4 regions of the Comamonas sp. CMM02 genome follow, and region 1 is predicted to be linked to each of the others. Evidence: predicted binding sites of a transcription regulator. Region 1 holds the regulator's gene; each other region holds the start of a gene.
The links. Region 1 encodes sigma-54, which starts transcription at its own class of promoters, with help from an activator protein. Its sites were predicted from a motif close to TGGCANGNAANCTGCTTT; they were not measured.
Positions count from the first base shown of each region.

Region 2: the regulator sigma-54 is predicted to act here: its motif matches at 1,637-1,654, upstream of IB213_RS13965 (pilin).
Region 3: the regulator sigma-54 is predicted to act here: its motif matches at 1,204-1,221, upstream of IB213_RS02970 (urease subunit gamma).
Region 4: the regulator sigma-54 is predicted to act here: its motif matches at 1,611-1,628, upstream of hmpA (NO-inducible flavohemoprotein).

Region 1 covers NZ_JACUZW010000001.1:13,747-16,841, reverse strand. Annotated here, with positions in the region: gene IB213_RS00090 (sugar ABC transporter substrate-binding protein) at 1-398, opposite strand, end outside; gene IB213_RS00085 (RNA polymerase factor sigma-54) at 573-2,150, opposite strand; gene lptB (LPS export ABC transporter ATP-binding protein) at 2,205-2,975, opposite strand; gene lptA (lipopolysaccharide transport periplasmic protein LptA) at 2,975-3,095, opposite strand, start outside.
Region 2 covers NZ_JACUZW010000004.1:74,924-78,018, reverse strand. Annotated here, with positions in the region: gene IB213_RS13970 (PglL family O-oligosaccharyltransferase) at 1-1,076, opposite strand, end outside; gene IB213_RS13965 (pilin) at 1,114-1,593, opposite strand; gene IB213_RS13960 (TerC family protein) at 1,903-2,586, opposite strand; gene sucD (succinate--CoA ligase subunit alpha) at 2,793-3,095, opposite strand, start outside.
Region 3 covers NZ_JACUZW010000001.1:653,561-656,655, reverse strand. Annotated here, with positions in the region: gene urtA (urea ABC transporter substrate-binding protein) at 1-941, opposite strand, end outside; gene IB213_RS02970 (urease subunit gamma) at 1,269-1,571, shown strand; gene IB213_RS02965 (HupE/UreJ family protein) at 1,622-2,230, shown strand; gene IB213_RS02960 (hypothetical protein) at 2,231-2,368, shown strand; gene IB213_RS02955 (urease subunit beta) at 2,373-2,678, shown strand; gene ureC (urease subunit alpha) at 2,680-3,095, shown strand, end outside.
Region 4 covers NZ_JACUZW010000003.1:798,735-801,829, forward strand. Annotated here, with positions in the region: gene IB213_RS13150 (HPP family protein) at 1-252, opposite strand, end outside; gene hmpA (NO-inducible flavohemoprotein) at 360-1,553, opposite strand; gene norR (nitric oxide reductase transcriptional regulator NorR) at 1,722-3,095, shown strand, end outside.

The DNA.
Region 1 (3,095 bases):
TTTTCCTTCAGGGCTTCAGGGTCCAGGCGGTTGTCGATATTCACAACAATCACACCCTTGTCCACTGCATTTTTCAGCACTGGCACCAGCGCCTTGGAGTCAGCAGGCGCAATCACGATGGCCTGCGCCTTTTGCGCCACCATTTGCTCAACCATCTTGATCTGCGCGGCGGTATCGGTTTCGTTCTTGATACCGTTGCTCACCAGCACATAATTTTTATGTTCTTTGTTGTGCGCCTTGGCACCGTCTTCCATGGTGCGGAAAAACTCATTGGCCAGCGACTTCATGACCAGCGCCACCTTGGGCTTTTCTTCGGCATGGGCCACAGGCGCAATAGCGCCCAAAGCGGCCAAAGTGGCGGCCCCAATGGCCAAAAGGGTGTGACGACGTTGCTGCATGGTGGTTCTCCGAGCGCGCTGCGCGCTCAACTGGTTAACACAAGCTGGGAAAACAAAAGCGCCGCCCACAGGCAGCGCATTTTGATTCAACTCGCGCGATTCTATCGAGCGCTAGCAAGCTTAGCTAAACAGTAAGCACAAACCAACACAGGCGCAACGGGATGCTCCCCCGGCTTACAGCGCTTTGCGCAAATTTGCTGGCGCAATCTTCAGCGCCTCTCGGTATTTGGCCACCGTGCGGCGTGCGCACTCAATGCCCTGCTCCTTGAGCATCTCGGCAATCTGGCTGTCAGACAGCGGTTTTTTGGTGCTCTCCGCCGACACGAACTGCTTGATCAACGCCCGCACCGCCGTACTGGAGGCGTTGCCCCCCGTTTCCGTGCCCAGACCCGAGCCAAAGAAATACTTCAGCTCATACGTGCCATGGGGGGTGGACATGTATTTGGCCGTGGTCACGCGGCTGATGGTCGATTCATGCAGCCCCAGCTCATCGGCAATGTCCCGCAGCACCAAGGGGCGCATGGCCAGCTCGCCATGCACAAAGAAGTTCTTCTGCCTATCCACAATCGCTTTGGACACCCGCAAGATGGTGTCAAAACGCTGCTGCACATTCTTGATAAACCAGCGCGCCTCCTGCAGACGCTGCTGCAGCCCAGCATGCCCCTCGCTGCCCTTGTGGCTGCGCAGTGCCCCGGCATAGATGTCATGCACACGCAGGCGGGGCATGACATCGGGGTTGAGTTGAACACTGAACTGAGCCATGCCATCAGCCCCGCGGCGCGCGACTTTCTTGACGATGACATCGGGCACCACCACGTTGCGCTCCACATTCACAAAGCGACGCCCAGGCTTAGGTTCTAGCCGTGCAATTGCCCCCAGCGCAGCGCGCACCTTGGCTTCAGGCAGACCGCAGGCCTGCATGAGTTTGCGAACATCGCGCCGAGCCAGCAGCTCCAAGGGCTGCGCGCACAACTGCAGCGCCATATCGATCAGGTCGGTGTCACCACCTTGGTGGCGCAGGTGCTGAAGCTGCAGGCGCAGGCACTCTGACAATCCACGTGCGCCCACGCCCACAGGCTCCAGGGATTGCAACAAACCCAGAGCAACGGTAAAGCGGTGCACCAGTTCTTCTAACTGCTCCAGATCCGAGGGGCCTGCCAGACCCAGAGCCAGCTCTTCCAGTGAATCTTCAAGATACCCATCGTCGTTAAGGTTTTCAATCAGAAAACGCAGCGCGTACCGATCCAGCTCGGACAAACGCAGGGACAGCGACTGCTGGAGCAGAAAGTCTGTCAAAGACTCATGGGTGCCTGCCAGCTCCAACGCGGTGGGCGCATCGTCATCATCGCGGGTGCCGCGAGGCAGGGCATCGCCACCCCACTCGCTGTCCTCGAACGCCATGTCCACACTGCCATCGCCTTCCCAATCGCTAGGAAGATCATTTTCAGAGGCGGAAGCATCTTGATCTTTTTGTCCATCAGCGCCTGCTGCGCCTGCACTATCCGATATGGAGTATTGCGCCTCATCTGCCGCATGTGCATCGTATTCAGGTGCTGCATCAACGCTGGCTACACCAAATTCTTCAGAAGGGGCATCCTCATTGGCCACCTCAAGAAAGGGATTCTCGTCGAGCATTTGCTCGACTTCTTGGGAAAGCTCCAGCGTAGATAGCTGCAAGAGGCGGATGGACTGCTGCAGTTGTGGCGTCAGCGCTAAATTCTGTGAGACCCGCAGTGACAAACCTGGCTTCAACGCTGTACCCCTCTTTCGACCCTTGTTGTTTTTCCTGAAAACTGCCGTAGAGGGCTACATCCTGAAGTGTTCGCCGAGGTAGACCCGTCTGACATCCGGGTTCTCGACGATTTCCTGTGGCGTTCCCTGCGCCAGTACTGTGCCATCACTGATGATGAAAGCGTGGTCACAGATACCCAGTGTTTCACGCACGTTGTGATCGGTAATCAGCACACCGATGCCGCGTTCCTTCAAAAAACCAATGATGCGTTGAATTTCAATGACGGCGATCGGATCGATGCCGGCAAAAGGCTCGTCGAGCAAGATGAAGCGCGGGTTAGTGGCCAAAGCGCGGGCGATCTCCACGCGGCGGCGTTCCCCCCCAGACAGCGCCAACGAAGGCGATTTGCGCAGATGGTCCACGCGCAGCTCTTGCAGCAAGGACGTCAGCTGTTTTTCAATCTCATCTCTGGACAAAGACTGGCCCGCATCATTTTTTTGCAGCTCCAGCACCGCGCGCACGTTGTCTTCCACATTCAATTTGCGAAAGATGGAAGCTTCTTGCGGCAGGTACGACAAGCCCAGGCGCGAGCGCTGGTGAATGGGCATGCTGCCCACGGAATGACCATCGATGAATACATCTCCACCATCGCTGCGCACCAGGCCTACGATCATGTAAAACGAAGTGGTCTTGCCTGCACCATTGGGGCCGAGCAAACCCACCACTTCACCTTTTTGCACAGTCATTGACACATCTTTCACCACCTTGCGGCTGCCATACGACTTGGCCAGGTGTCGGGCTTCCAGCTTGCTGGAGACCACAGTGTCCGGGGTGTTCTCAGCCATTACTTGCCTTGTAGATTCAAATTACCAGAAGGCTGCAAGGGCTGTGCAGGCACGGGGGCAGAAGGGCTCGCACTGGGCGCTGCCTTGGGTGCCAGGATGGCACGCACACGGCCGCCAGAA
Region 2 (3,095 bases), on a different contig from region 1:
TATTCTAATAAGGAGTGTAGTATTAGCGGAATAAGGATGATCTTTGTTTTGTCATTTTTCTCTTTTTCTATTTGCAGTAGAGCTTTTGAAGAATAAATTAAAATTAATATGGTGATTGGAATGCCAAACCAAATCAAAAAATCAATAATTATATTGTGTGAGTAGTGAAATGGCGCGGACCTTAAATTTTCGTTATTTCTTATTTGATTATCCAGCGTGCTGAATACACTGTTGAAGCCATGCCCTGTAATGGGTTTTTCTTTGACAGAGTCAATAAGGATTGACCAGGCAAGCAGTCTGCCGCTGCTGCTGGTATCGGTGATTCTGGTATGGCTTTCTACTTGATTTTGGTAAAAACTATCATAAATTTTCGGAGTGAGCAGAAAGCTTAGGCAGACGAATATTAGGCTTGAAAATAAAATTGTTTTTCCGCAATATTTCTTCAGCGAAGCATAAAAAATATAAACAGAAAATGCAAGAAAACCAGTCCTTGATTCTGTTGCAGCAATAGCGAAACTGAGTGTTATAAAAATAATTAATTTAATTATTTTGGAAGAAAAACTCTTTTGCAAGCAACAAATTAAACCGAGGCATATAAATGTTGCTGCATGATTGGCTTGGATAAGTGACCCGCCAGGGCGACGAGTATTTTCAATGCTCGGTAATAATTCGAAATTATCCGCAACATCAAAAAATTGTGCAATAACTGATATGGATAGGAAAAAACCAATTAAAATTATGAAATTGAATAAATTATTTTCTTTGATTTCTTTTGTATTAAACCCTGCAATTAACGCCAGGCTATATATGGCAAAGTAGACTAAGAAGTTCTTATATTCGGCGGAATTATTTTGTATGATTAATCGGATAGCAATGTAAATTGATATTACTGCTGCGAATATTAAGAATTTCTTGGGTATCTCAATACTTTTATAAAAAGATTTGAAAAGCAAAAGAAAAACTATAGCAAAAGCGCATAAAAACTCGGAATGAAATGAATTCCATGGTGGAATATGAAATGGATTCAATACGCCAATAAAAAAGAATGAGGCAGATAATAAGTAAAAAAAGTACATAAAAAAACGCCCCGAAGGGCGTTGTGATTTATTTAAATTAAACGCCGCGGCATGATCCTGGAAGGAATTTTGCAGGCACCGTTGTCACAACATCGGAATTGTCTACGGCAGCACGGTTGCCACAAATCCATTCTGTAATTTGCTTGGTACTATTATCGACCTTAGGAACCAGTGAAACCGTTTTTTGGTCAATATCGTTATCGCCAAAGCCTCGCGCGGTCACTGCAATGCCACCTGCATCATCAGTTTCGACCTTTTCTACATATCTGGTGGCGCCGGTGCCAGAAACTTCACAGCCCCAAGCATTGGCTTCAGGTAGGCTGGCGGCGCTATTGGTTTGATAAACTTCAGACACTGTTGTGCGGCAAGAAGATGCGGCCAGAATTACTTCTGACATCTTTGCGCGCTTCGTGTAATCCTGATAAGCAGGCAGTGCCACAGCAGCCAAAATACCGATGATTGCCACCACAATCATCAATTCGATCAGGGTGAAACCCTTTTGCATCGTGCGCTTCATGAAAAAGCTCCTTGAAGTAGAAATAGAAAAATACAGTGTAGAGAGAGCAATCGGCGTGCCAGCCCTGTCCTACAAGGGAAAGCGTGAAACTTTGCAAAGTTTGCTTGCAAATAGACGGGATGTGTCACGTTTCTAGGGGCGGCGTCTGCTGTAAGTGACGTTTTTGTCAGATTGCAGGCATTGCAGCACACAGACTGCCTTGGTTTTAAGGCCAGCGCGGGCTGGCACAGGGGTGAAGCTTGCGGATACGCTGTGCCAGCCAAGAAAAAGCGCCCGAAGGCGCTGGTGCTGGCTGGTGCCTGTGCCGGCTCAGGCCAATGGTTTGACCTGGCGGGTTTGCATCCACTTGCCTACGGCGACCACCAAAACGGCACCCGCAGCAGCAGCTACGTAGTGCAGCCATGGGTGGGCCAGTGCGACCCCGTGCAGCAGGTTGTCGTTGACGATGGTTTCACCACCGACCCAGCCAATCAGGGCTGCACCCAGCGTGATGATGACGGGGAAACGGTCCATCAGCTTGATCATCAGGGTAGAGCCAAAGATGACCAGAGGGATGGAGATGGCCAGGCCCATGATCAGCAGCACCATGTTGCCTTGGGCGGTGGCTGCAACGGCAATCACGTTGTCCAGGCTCATCACCAGATCGGCGATCAAGATGGTACGAATGGCCGCAGCCATGGAGCCCTTGCCCTTGGCTTGGCCTTCTTCTTCCTCACCGCCAGTCAGCAACTGGTAGCCGATCCACAGCAGCAGGCAGCCGCCGATGACTTGCAGGAACGACAGCTCCAGCAGCTTGGCCGCAACCACCGTCAGCACGATGCGCAGAAAAACGGCAGCGCCAGAGCCAAACATGATGGCTTTCTTTTGCTGCTCCGGCGGCAGTGAACGGGCAGCAAGGGCGATGACGACAGCGTTGTCACCAGAAAGAATGATGTTGATCCAGACGATCTTCATCAGGCCGATCCAGAAATCGGCAGTGCTCAGAAATTCCATTTTTACTCCACTGTTATGAATTGAAAACGCCGTTCTGCAGATGCAGAGCGGCGTTTACTTTTTTTGGAGTCGGCAGTTTACGCCTGCGCTTGCCCAGTGGCGTGCGTAGTTTTGCGTAAATGGCTGGCTGCTCGCGGCATGCTCATGCAAAAAGGCCGCCCCGACAGAAGTCGGCACGGCCTTTTTGGTCAGCAAGCTGCTGTGGCTTACTTCTTGAGCAGGCCTTGCAGCAGGCGGCCCATTTCGGAAGGGTTGCGCGTGATGGTGAAACCACACTCTTCCATGATGGCCAGCTTGGCGTCAGCCGTATCAGCACCGCCAGAGATCAGCGCGCCAGCGTGGCCCATGCGCTTGCCGGGAGGCGCTGTCACGCCAGCGATAAAGCCAACGATTGGCTTGGTCATATTGGCCTTGCACCACAGAGCGGCTTCGGCTTCGTCCGGGCCACCGATTTCACCAATCATGATGACGGCGTCGGTGTCTGGATCGTCATTGAAGGCGCGCATCAC
Region 3 (3,095 bases), 640 kb from region 1:
CCGGGCAACTTCTTGGCCTTGGCGTAGGCACTCCACTGCTTGATCCACGCTTCGTTGGTGGGGTTCTTGACGCTCATGAAGTAATTCCACGAAGCCAGATGGCCCACCAGCGGTTTGGGGTCCAGGCCACGCAGCTCTTCTTCACCCACAGAGAAAGCCACCACGGGCACGTCGGTCGCCTTGATGCCTGCGTTACCCAGTTCCTTGTAGAAAGGCACGTTGGAGTCGCCATTGATGGTGGAGATCACGGCAGTCTTGCCACCGGCTGCAAACTTCTTGATGTCTGCCACGATGGTCTGGTAGTCGCTATGCCCGAACGGGGTGTAGCTTTCCATGATGTCCTTGTCTGCCACACCCTTGGATTTGAGGAAGGCGCGCAAAATTTTATTGGCCGTGCGGGGATACACATAGTCGGTCCCCAGCAGCACCCAGCGCTTGGCCGAACCACCGTCTTCACCCATCAGGTACTCCACCGCAGGAATGGCCTGCTGGTTGGGTGCCGCGCCGGTGTAGAACACGTTCTTGCTCAGCTCTTCGCCTTCGTACTGCACTGGGTAAAACAGCAGCGCATTGCTTTCTTCATACACCGGCAGCACCGACTTGCGGCACACCGAAGTCCAGCAACCAAAGGTGACTGCCACCTTGTCCTGACTGATCAACTGTTTGGCTTGCTCCGCCGCCAGCGGCCAGTTGGAGGCCGTATCAATCACCACGGGCTCCAGCTTCTTGCCCAGCACACCGCCCTTGGCGTTGATGTCTTCAATCGTCATCAGCGCCATGTCCTTGAGCGCGGTCTCCGAAATCGCCATCGTGCCCGACAGCGCATGCAGCACCCCCACCTTGATGGTGTCCGCAGCCTGGGCGGACAAACCCGCAAAACCAAATCCGGCAACCGCTGCGCTGGCAGCCAGGGTTTTCAAAGTGAAACGACGCTGGTTCATGGAAAGTGCTCCTCAAAGGGCTGGTTGATGGGTTCCACTGGTACACACCAGCGGTCTCAATGCCCCCTTTGCAAGCCATGTGCCACTTTGGGCCACGCACCATGCAATCCCCATGGCGGTGCAACATAAACCGATAGCCGGTGTGACTGCACTGCTTTGGCCGCACTGCGCACCAATAAAAACGGGGCCGCCAGCTGCGGTCAGCACCCTGGCACCAAATCAAGGCAGCACCCCTGCACCAAGCTAGCGCCCAGGCCGGCACTGGCACGGCTCTTGCAGAGACTGTGCAGGGCGCTGTCGCCCATTTGCACTGCACCCGATCACGCCATGGAACTGACACCCCGCGAAAAAGACAAGCTGCTCATCTTTACCGCTGCCTTGCTGGCCGAGCGGCGCAAAGCCCGTGGTCTCAAGCTCAACTACCCCGAAGCCGTCGCCTTGATCAGTGCTTTTGTGATGGAAGGCGCTCGCGACGGCAAGACCGTGGCCCAGCTCATGAGCGAAGGTCGCACCGTGCTGACGCGCGAAGACGTGATGGACGGCGTGCCCGAGATGATTCCAGATATCCAGATGGAAGCTACGTTCCCCGATGGCACCAAGTTGGTCACCGTGCACGAGCCGATTATTTGAATTTCAAGCCTTTCAGGCACCCGGCCCTTACTTCACCTGCGCTAACAGCTATGAACACCAAATATCTGATCACCACCGCCATCACGGCTGCCTCTTTCCTGCCCCTGTCTGCGATGGCTCACATCAGCACCGACGGCGGTGGCCACCACAACTTTCTGGACAGCCTGAGCCATGCCTTTGCCCACCCCTTTGGCGGTGCAGACCACCTGGCGGCCATGCTCGCTGTGGGCGCGTGGAGTGCATTGACCATGGCCAGCGCATGGCGCGCGCCAGCGGCCTTTGTTGCGCTGCTCATTGCTGGCTGTCTGGCCGGTTTTGCGGGGCTGCATATCCCGGCGGTCGAACCCATGATCGCCGCATCGGTGCTGGTGCTGGGCCTGCTGGTGATGGTGCAAAAGAAAATGGCCTGGGGCGCAGCGGCCGCACTGGCCGGTGTATTTGCCTTCTTTCACGGTGCCGCCCACGGCTACGAGCTGGCCCAAGACAGTGCGCTGGCCGCACTTGGTGCCATTGCGGGCATGGCCGCTGGCTCTGCCTTGCTGCACCTCTCGGGCATCGTGCTGGGCCACGCAGTCATGCAGCGCCACCAGGTGATTGCCAAGCTGGCTGGCGGGCTGACTGCAGCACTGGGGGCCTTCATGCTGACCCGCCTGGCTTAAATGAAACGCCACACTGCCCCGCCGTACAGCGCTGCCGCAAGGCAGGCGACGGTGGTGGTGTGGGCCATCTCCGCGCTGATGCAGCGCCAGTTATTGATAAGCCGTGCCATGCACTGCGCGGCATTGCGCCAAGGATAAAAGCATGATTCCCGGTGAAATTTTGGTGGATGCAGGCGCACATGTCCTCAACCCCGGCCGCCCGGTTACGACGCTGCTGATCAAAAATGCCAGCGACCGGCCCATTCAGGTCGGCTCTCACTACCACTTTGCAGAGACCAATGCCGGGCTGGAGTTTGACCGGCAGGCTGCGCACGGCAAACGTCTGAACATTGTCAGTGGCATGGCTGTGCGCTTTGAGCCAGGCCAGCAGCGCACGGTAGAGCTGGTCGATGTAGCCGGTGACCGCCAGATTTACGGCTTTCGAGGCCTGATTCAAGGAGCACTTTGATATGGCCACGATGGACAAGCGCGCCTACGCCGAAACCTTTGGCCCCACCGTGGGCGACCGTGTGCGGCTGGCCGATACCGAGCTGATCGTTGAGGTTGAAAAAGACTTCACACTGGCCGCTGGCGGCTATGGTGAGGAAGTGAAATTTGGTGGCGGCAAAACCATCCGTGACGGCATGGCGCAAAGCCAGTTTTCACGCGCCCAAGGGGCCATGGACACCGTGCTCACCAATGCCCTCATCGTCGACCACTGGGGCATCGTCAAGGCCGACATTGGATTGAAAGGCGGGCGCATTGCTGCCATCGGCAAGGCCGGCAATCCGGACACCCAGCCGGGGGTGGACATCATCATTGGCCCGGGCACAGAAATCATCTCCTGCGAGGGCAGCATCGTCACCGCAGGCGGTATTGACACCCA
Region 4 (3,095 bases), on a different contig from region 1:
CGCCGAGACAGTGTTACCTGCCACGCAGGACCAAGGCTGTGCCAGCGGGCTGGTATGCACTGCAAAAAGCAAAACAGCACTGGCCCCCAAAGGGGCAAACAAGCTCAGGCCCATGGCAAACCCCAGTTGCCGGCCCTCAAAGACCAGCAACATGGCCAAGGCCAGACCCAGCGTAGCGCCCAGCCCTACACGAAAGACATCAAGGCGCGCCGCAGGGGCAACAGCGGGCTTCCAGGCATTTTTAATATTCATCTAATAACAAAAAAAACCCCGTCACGGCAGACGGGGTTGCTCAAGTGCCAACGCAGTGGATCAGTGCTTTGTCAGCACTCACCAACCAACTTTGGCCATCATGCCAGTTAAGCTGCCAGCGCCTGTGCCGGGCCAAAAAACTCGTGATGACTTTGTGCCTTAGGCACGCCAGCATCACGCAAAACGGTTTGCGCCAAACGCATAAAGCCGACAGGGCCCAGAAAGTAGGCCTGTACATCACGCTGCACCGGCAGCCAGGCCTGGAGCAAAGCGGCATCTGGCATGCCCGTGGCAACTTGCACACCCTCAGTGTTTTCGGGTGCGGCTTCTTGCTCGTAGCTAAAGCGCAGCTGCAAGTGGGAATGCTGCGCGGCCAGCTCGATCAGCTGGGTGCGAAAGGCTTGTAAGTCAGGGCTGCGTGTGCAATGAATCAAGGTAGTGGGCCGCTGTGCAGCCAATGCTTTTTCCAGCATCGCCATCAAGGGGGTGATGCCAACGCCCGCGGCCATCAGCACCAAAGGCTTGTCGCTGTCGTCCAGCGTGAAGTGACCGGCAGGTGCAAACACTTCCAGCACATCACCCTCATGCACCTGCGTATGCAAGTGCGATGACACCACGCCCTGTGCCTCACGCTTGACACTGATGCGCAAGCTGCGTCCATCCGCCGCCTGCGACAGCGAATAGTTGCGCCGCTGCTCTTTGCCATTGACCAAGAGACGCAAACCAATGAATTGACCCGCCTGGTAAGCCACCACTTTGCCGCCGTCTTCAGGGTGCAAGGTAAACGACGTAATCTCTGACGTCTCAGCCTGTTTGCGTGCCACCACGAAACGACGAACACCTGCCCAGCCGCCTTCTAGCTGCGCATTGTCTGCATACATGCTTTTTTCGGCGCTGATCAAAATATCAGCCAGTTGCCCGTAGGCAGCGCCCCAGGCGTCAATCACTTCATCGGTCGCAATTTCTGCACCCAGCACTTCGCGGATAGCACGCAGCAAGTAAGCACCAACGATGGGGTAATGCTCTGGCTGCACCTGCAAAGACACATGCTTATGAATGATCTGCGCAGGCAAATCGCCCAGGCCCGACAAGTCATCAATGTGCTTGGCATACATCAGCACGCTGCGCGCCAGTGCGCGAGGCTGTGCACCGGTTTGCTGGTGCACGCTGTTAAACAGTGGCTGTACAGCCTCGTTTTCAGACAGCATCAGCTGATAGAAATGGGTAGTAAGCGCTTCGCCCCCGGCTTCCAGCAAAGGCACGGTGGATTTGACAATGGCACGTTGGCGTTCATTCAGCATGAGATCTTTCCTTTTTACAAAGTCACGGCAGCGCAATGCGCCAGGACATCTTGAGCACTGGCAAAGTACATGCCAGGTTTGCACAGCTTGTAATTCATGCACTTACATGCACCCATGTCTTTTTGACACTGCATGATGTCCGTCAATTTGACACCATAAGATGTCAAAATGACTCCCGATGCCAGCTTGCTTAGCGCCCTGCTTCCACTGATCGCGCAACTCTCCAACCACCTGTCTGAACCTGAACGCTACCGCCGTCTGCTGGCCGCTTTGCGCACGGTGCTGCCAGCAGACGCAGCTGCACTTTTACGTTTTGAAGAAAATGGAACATGGCTGCGCCCCTTGTCTATCGATGGTCTGAGCCCTGACACACTGGGTCGCCGCTTCCGGGTGAGCGAACACCCACGTTTTGCGGCCTTGCTGGCTGCCGGGCAGGCCATGCGCTTTCCCACCGACACCGAGCTGCCCGACCCTTACGACGGCCTGGTCACCCACCACACCGATGCCCCTTTGCCCGTGCACGATTGCATGGGCTGTGTGCTCATGGTGAACGAGCAACCATGGGGTTTGCTCACCCTCGATGCACTGCAGCCCGGCAGCTTTGCAGGCGATGCGCCTTTGGCGGCCTTGCAGGCTTTCAGCAATTTGGCGGCAGCAACCGTCGCCACTGCCGCGCGCATGCGTGAGCTGGAGCAGACCGCAGCGCAAGAGCGCCAACGCGCGGAGCATTTTCGTCGGCACACACCGGTAATCCACACCCGCCTGCTGGGTCACAGCGCAGCCATGCGCAACCTGCAGCGCGACATTGCCACCGTGGCAGCCAGCGACTTAGCGGTACTGATCACCGGAGAAACAGGCGTGGGCAAAGAGCTGGTTGCACAAGCCGTACATGCGCAGTCGCTGCGCGCCGATCAGGCATTTGTCAGCATCAACTGCGCAGCCCTGCCAGAAAACCTGGTCGAAAGTGAGCTGTTTGGCCACGTCCGTGGCGCGTTCACAGGCGCGGTACAGGAGCGAGCCGGAAAATTCGAGCAAGCCCATCAGGGCACCCTGTTTCTGGATGAAGTGGGTGAGCTGCCTTTGGCAACCCAAGCCAAGCTGCTGCGTGTACTGCAAAGTGGCCACATCCAGCGCCTGGGGCTGGACCGTGAACGCACGGTGAATGTGCGCATCATTGCCGCAACCAATCAAGATCTGGAGAGGGCCGTTCGCAGCGGGCACATGCGCGCTGATTTTTTTCACCGTCTGGGCGTTTTCCCCATTCAGGTGCCCCGATTGCGGGATCGTGACGGTGATCTGCTGGTACTTGCTGGCCATTTTCTGGAGCGGGCCCGCTCAGAACTCGGGCTTGACCAAGTGCGGCTGGAGACTGCCGCCCAAGCGGCCCTGCTGGACTACCACTGGCCCGGTAATGTCCGCGAGCTGGAACACTGCATACGCCGCAGTGTGCTGCACGCCATGCGCCGCCCACGCACGCACCAGCAAACACTGGGCATCACTGCCGAAGATTTAAAGCTGCCTCACACACCACCGACCGCGCCC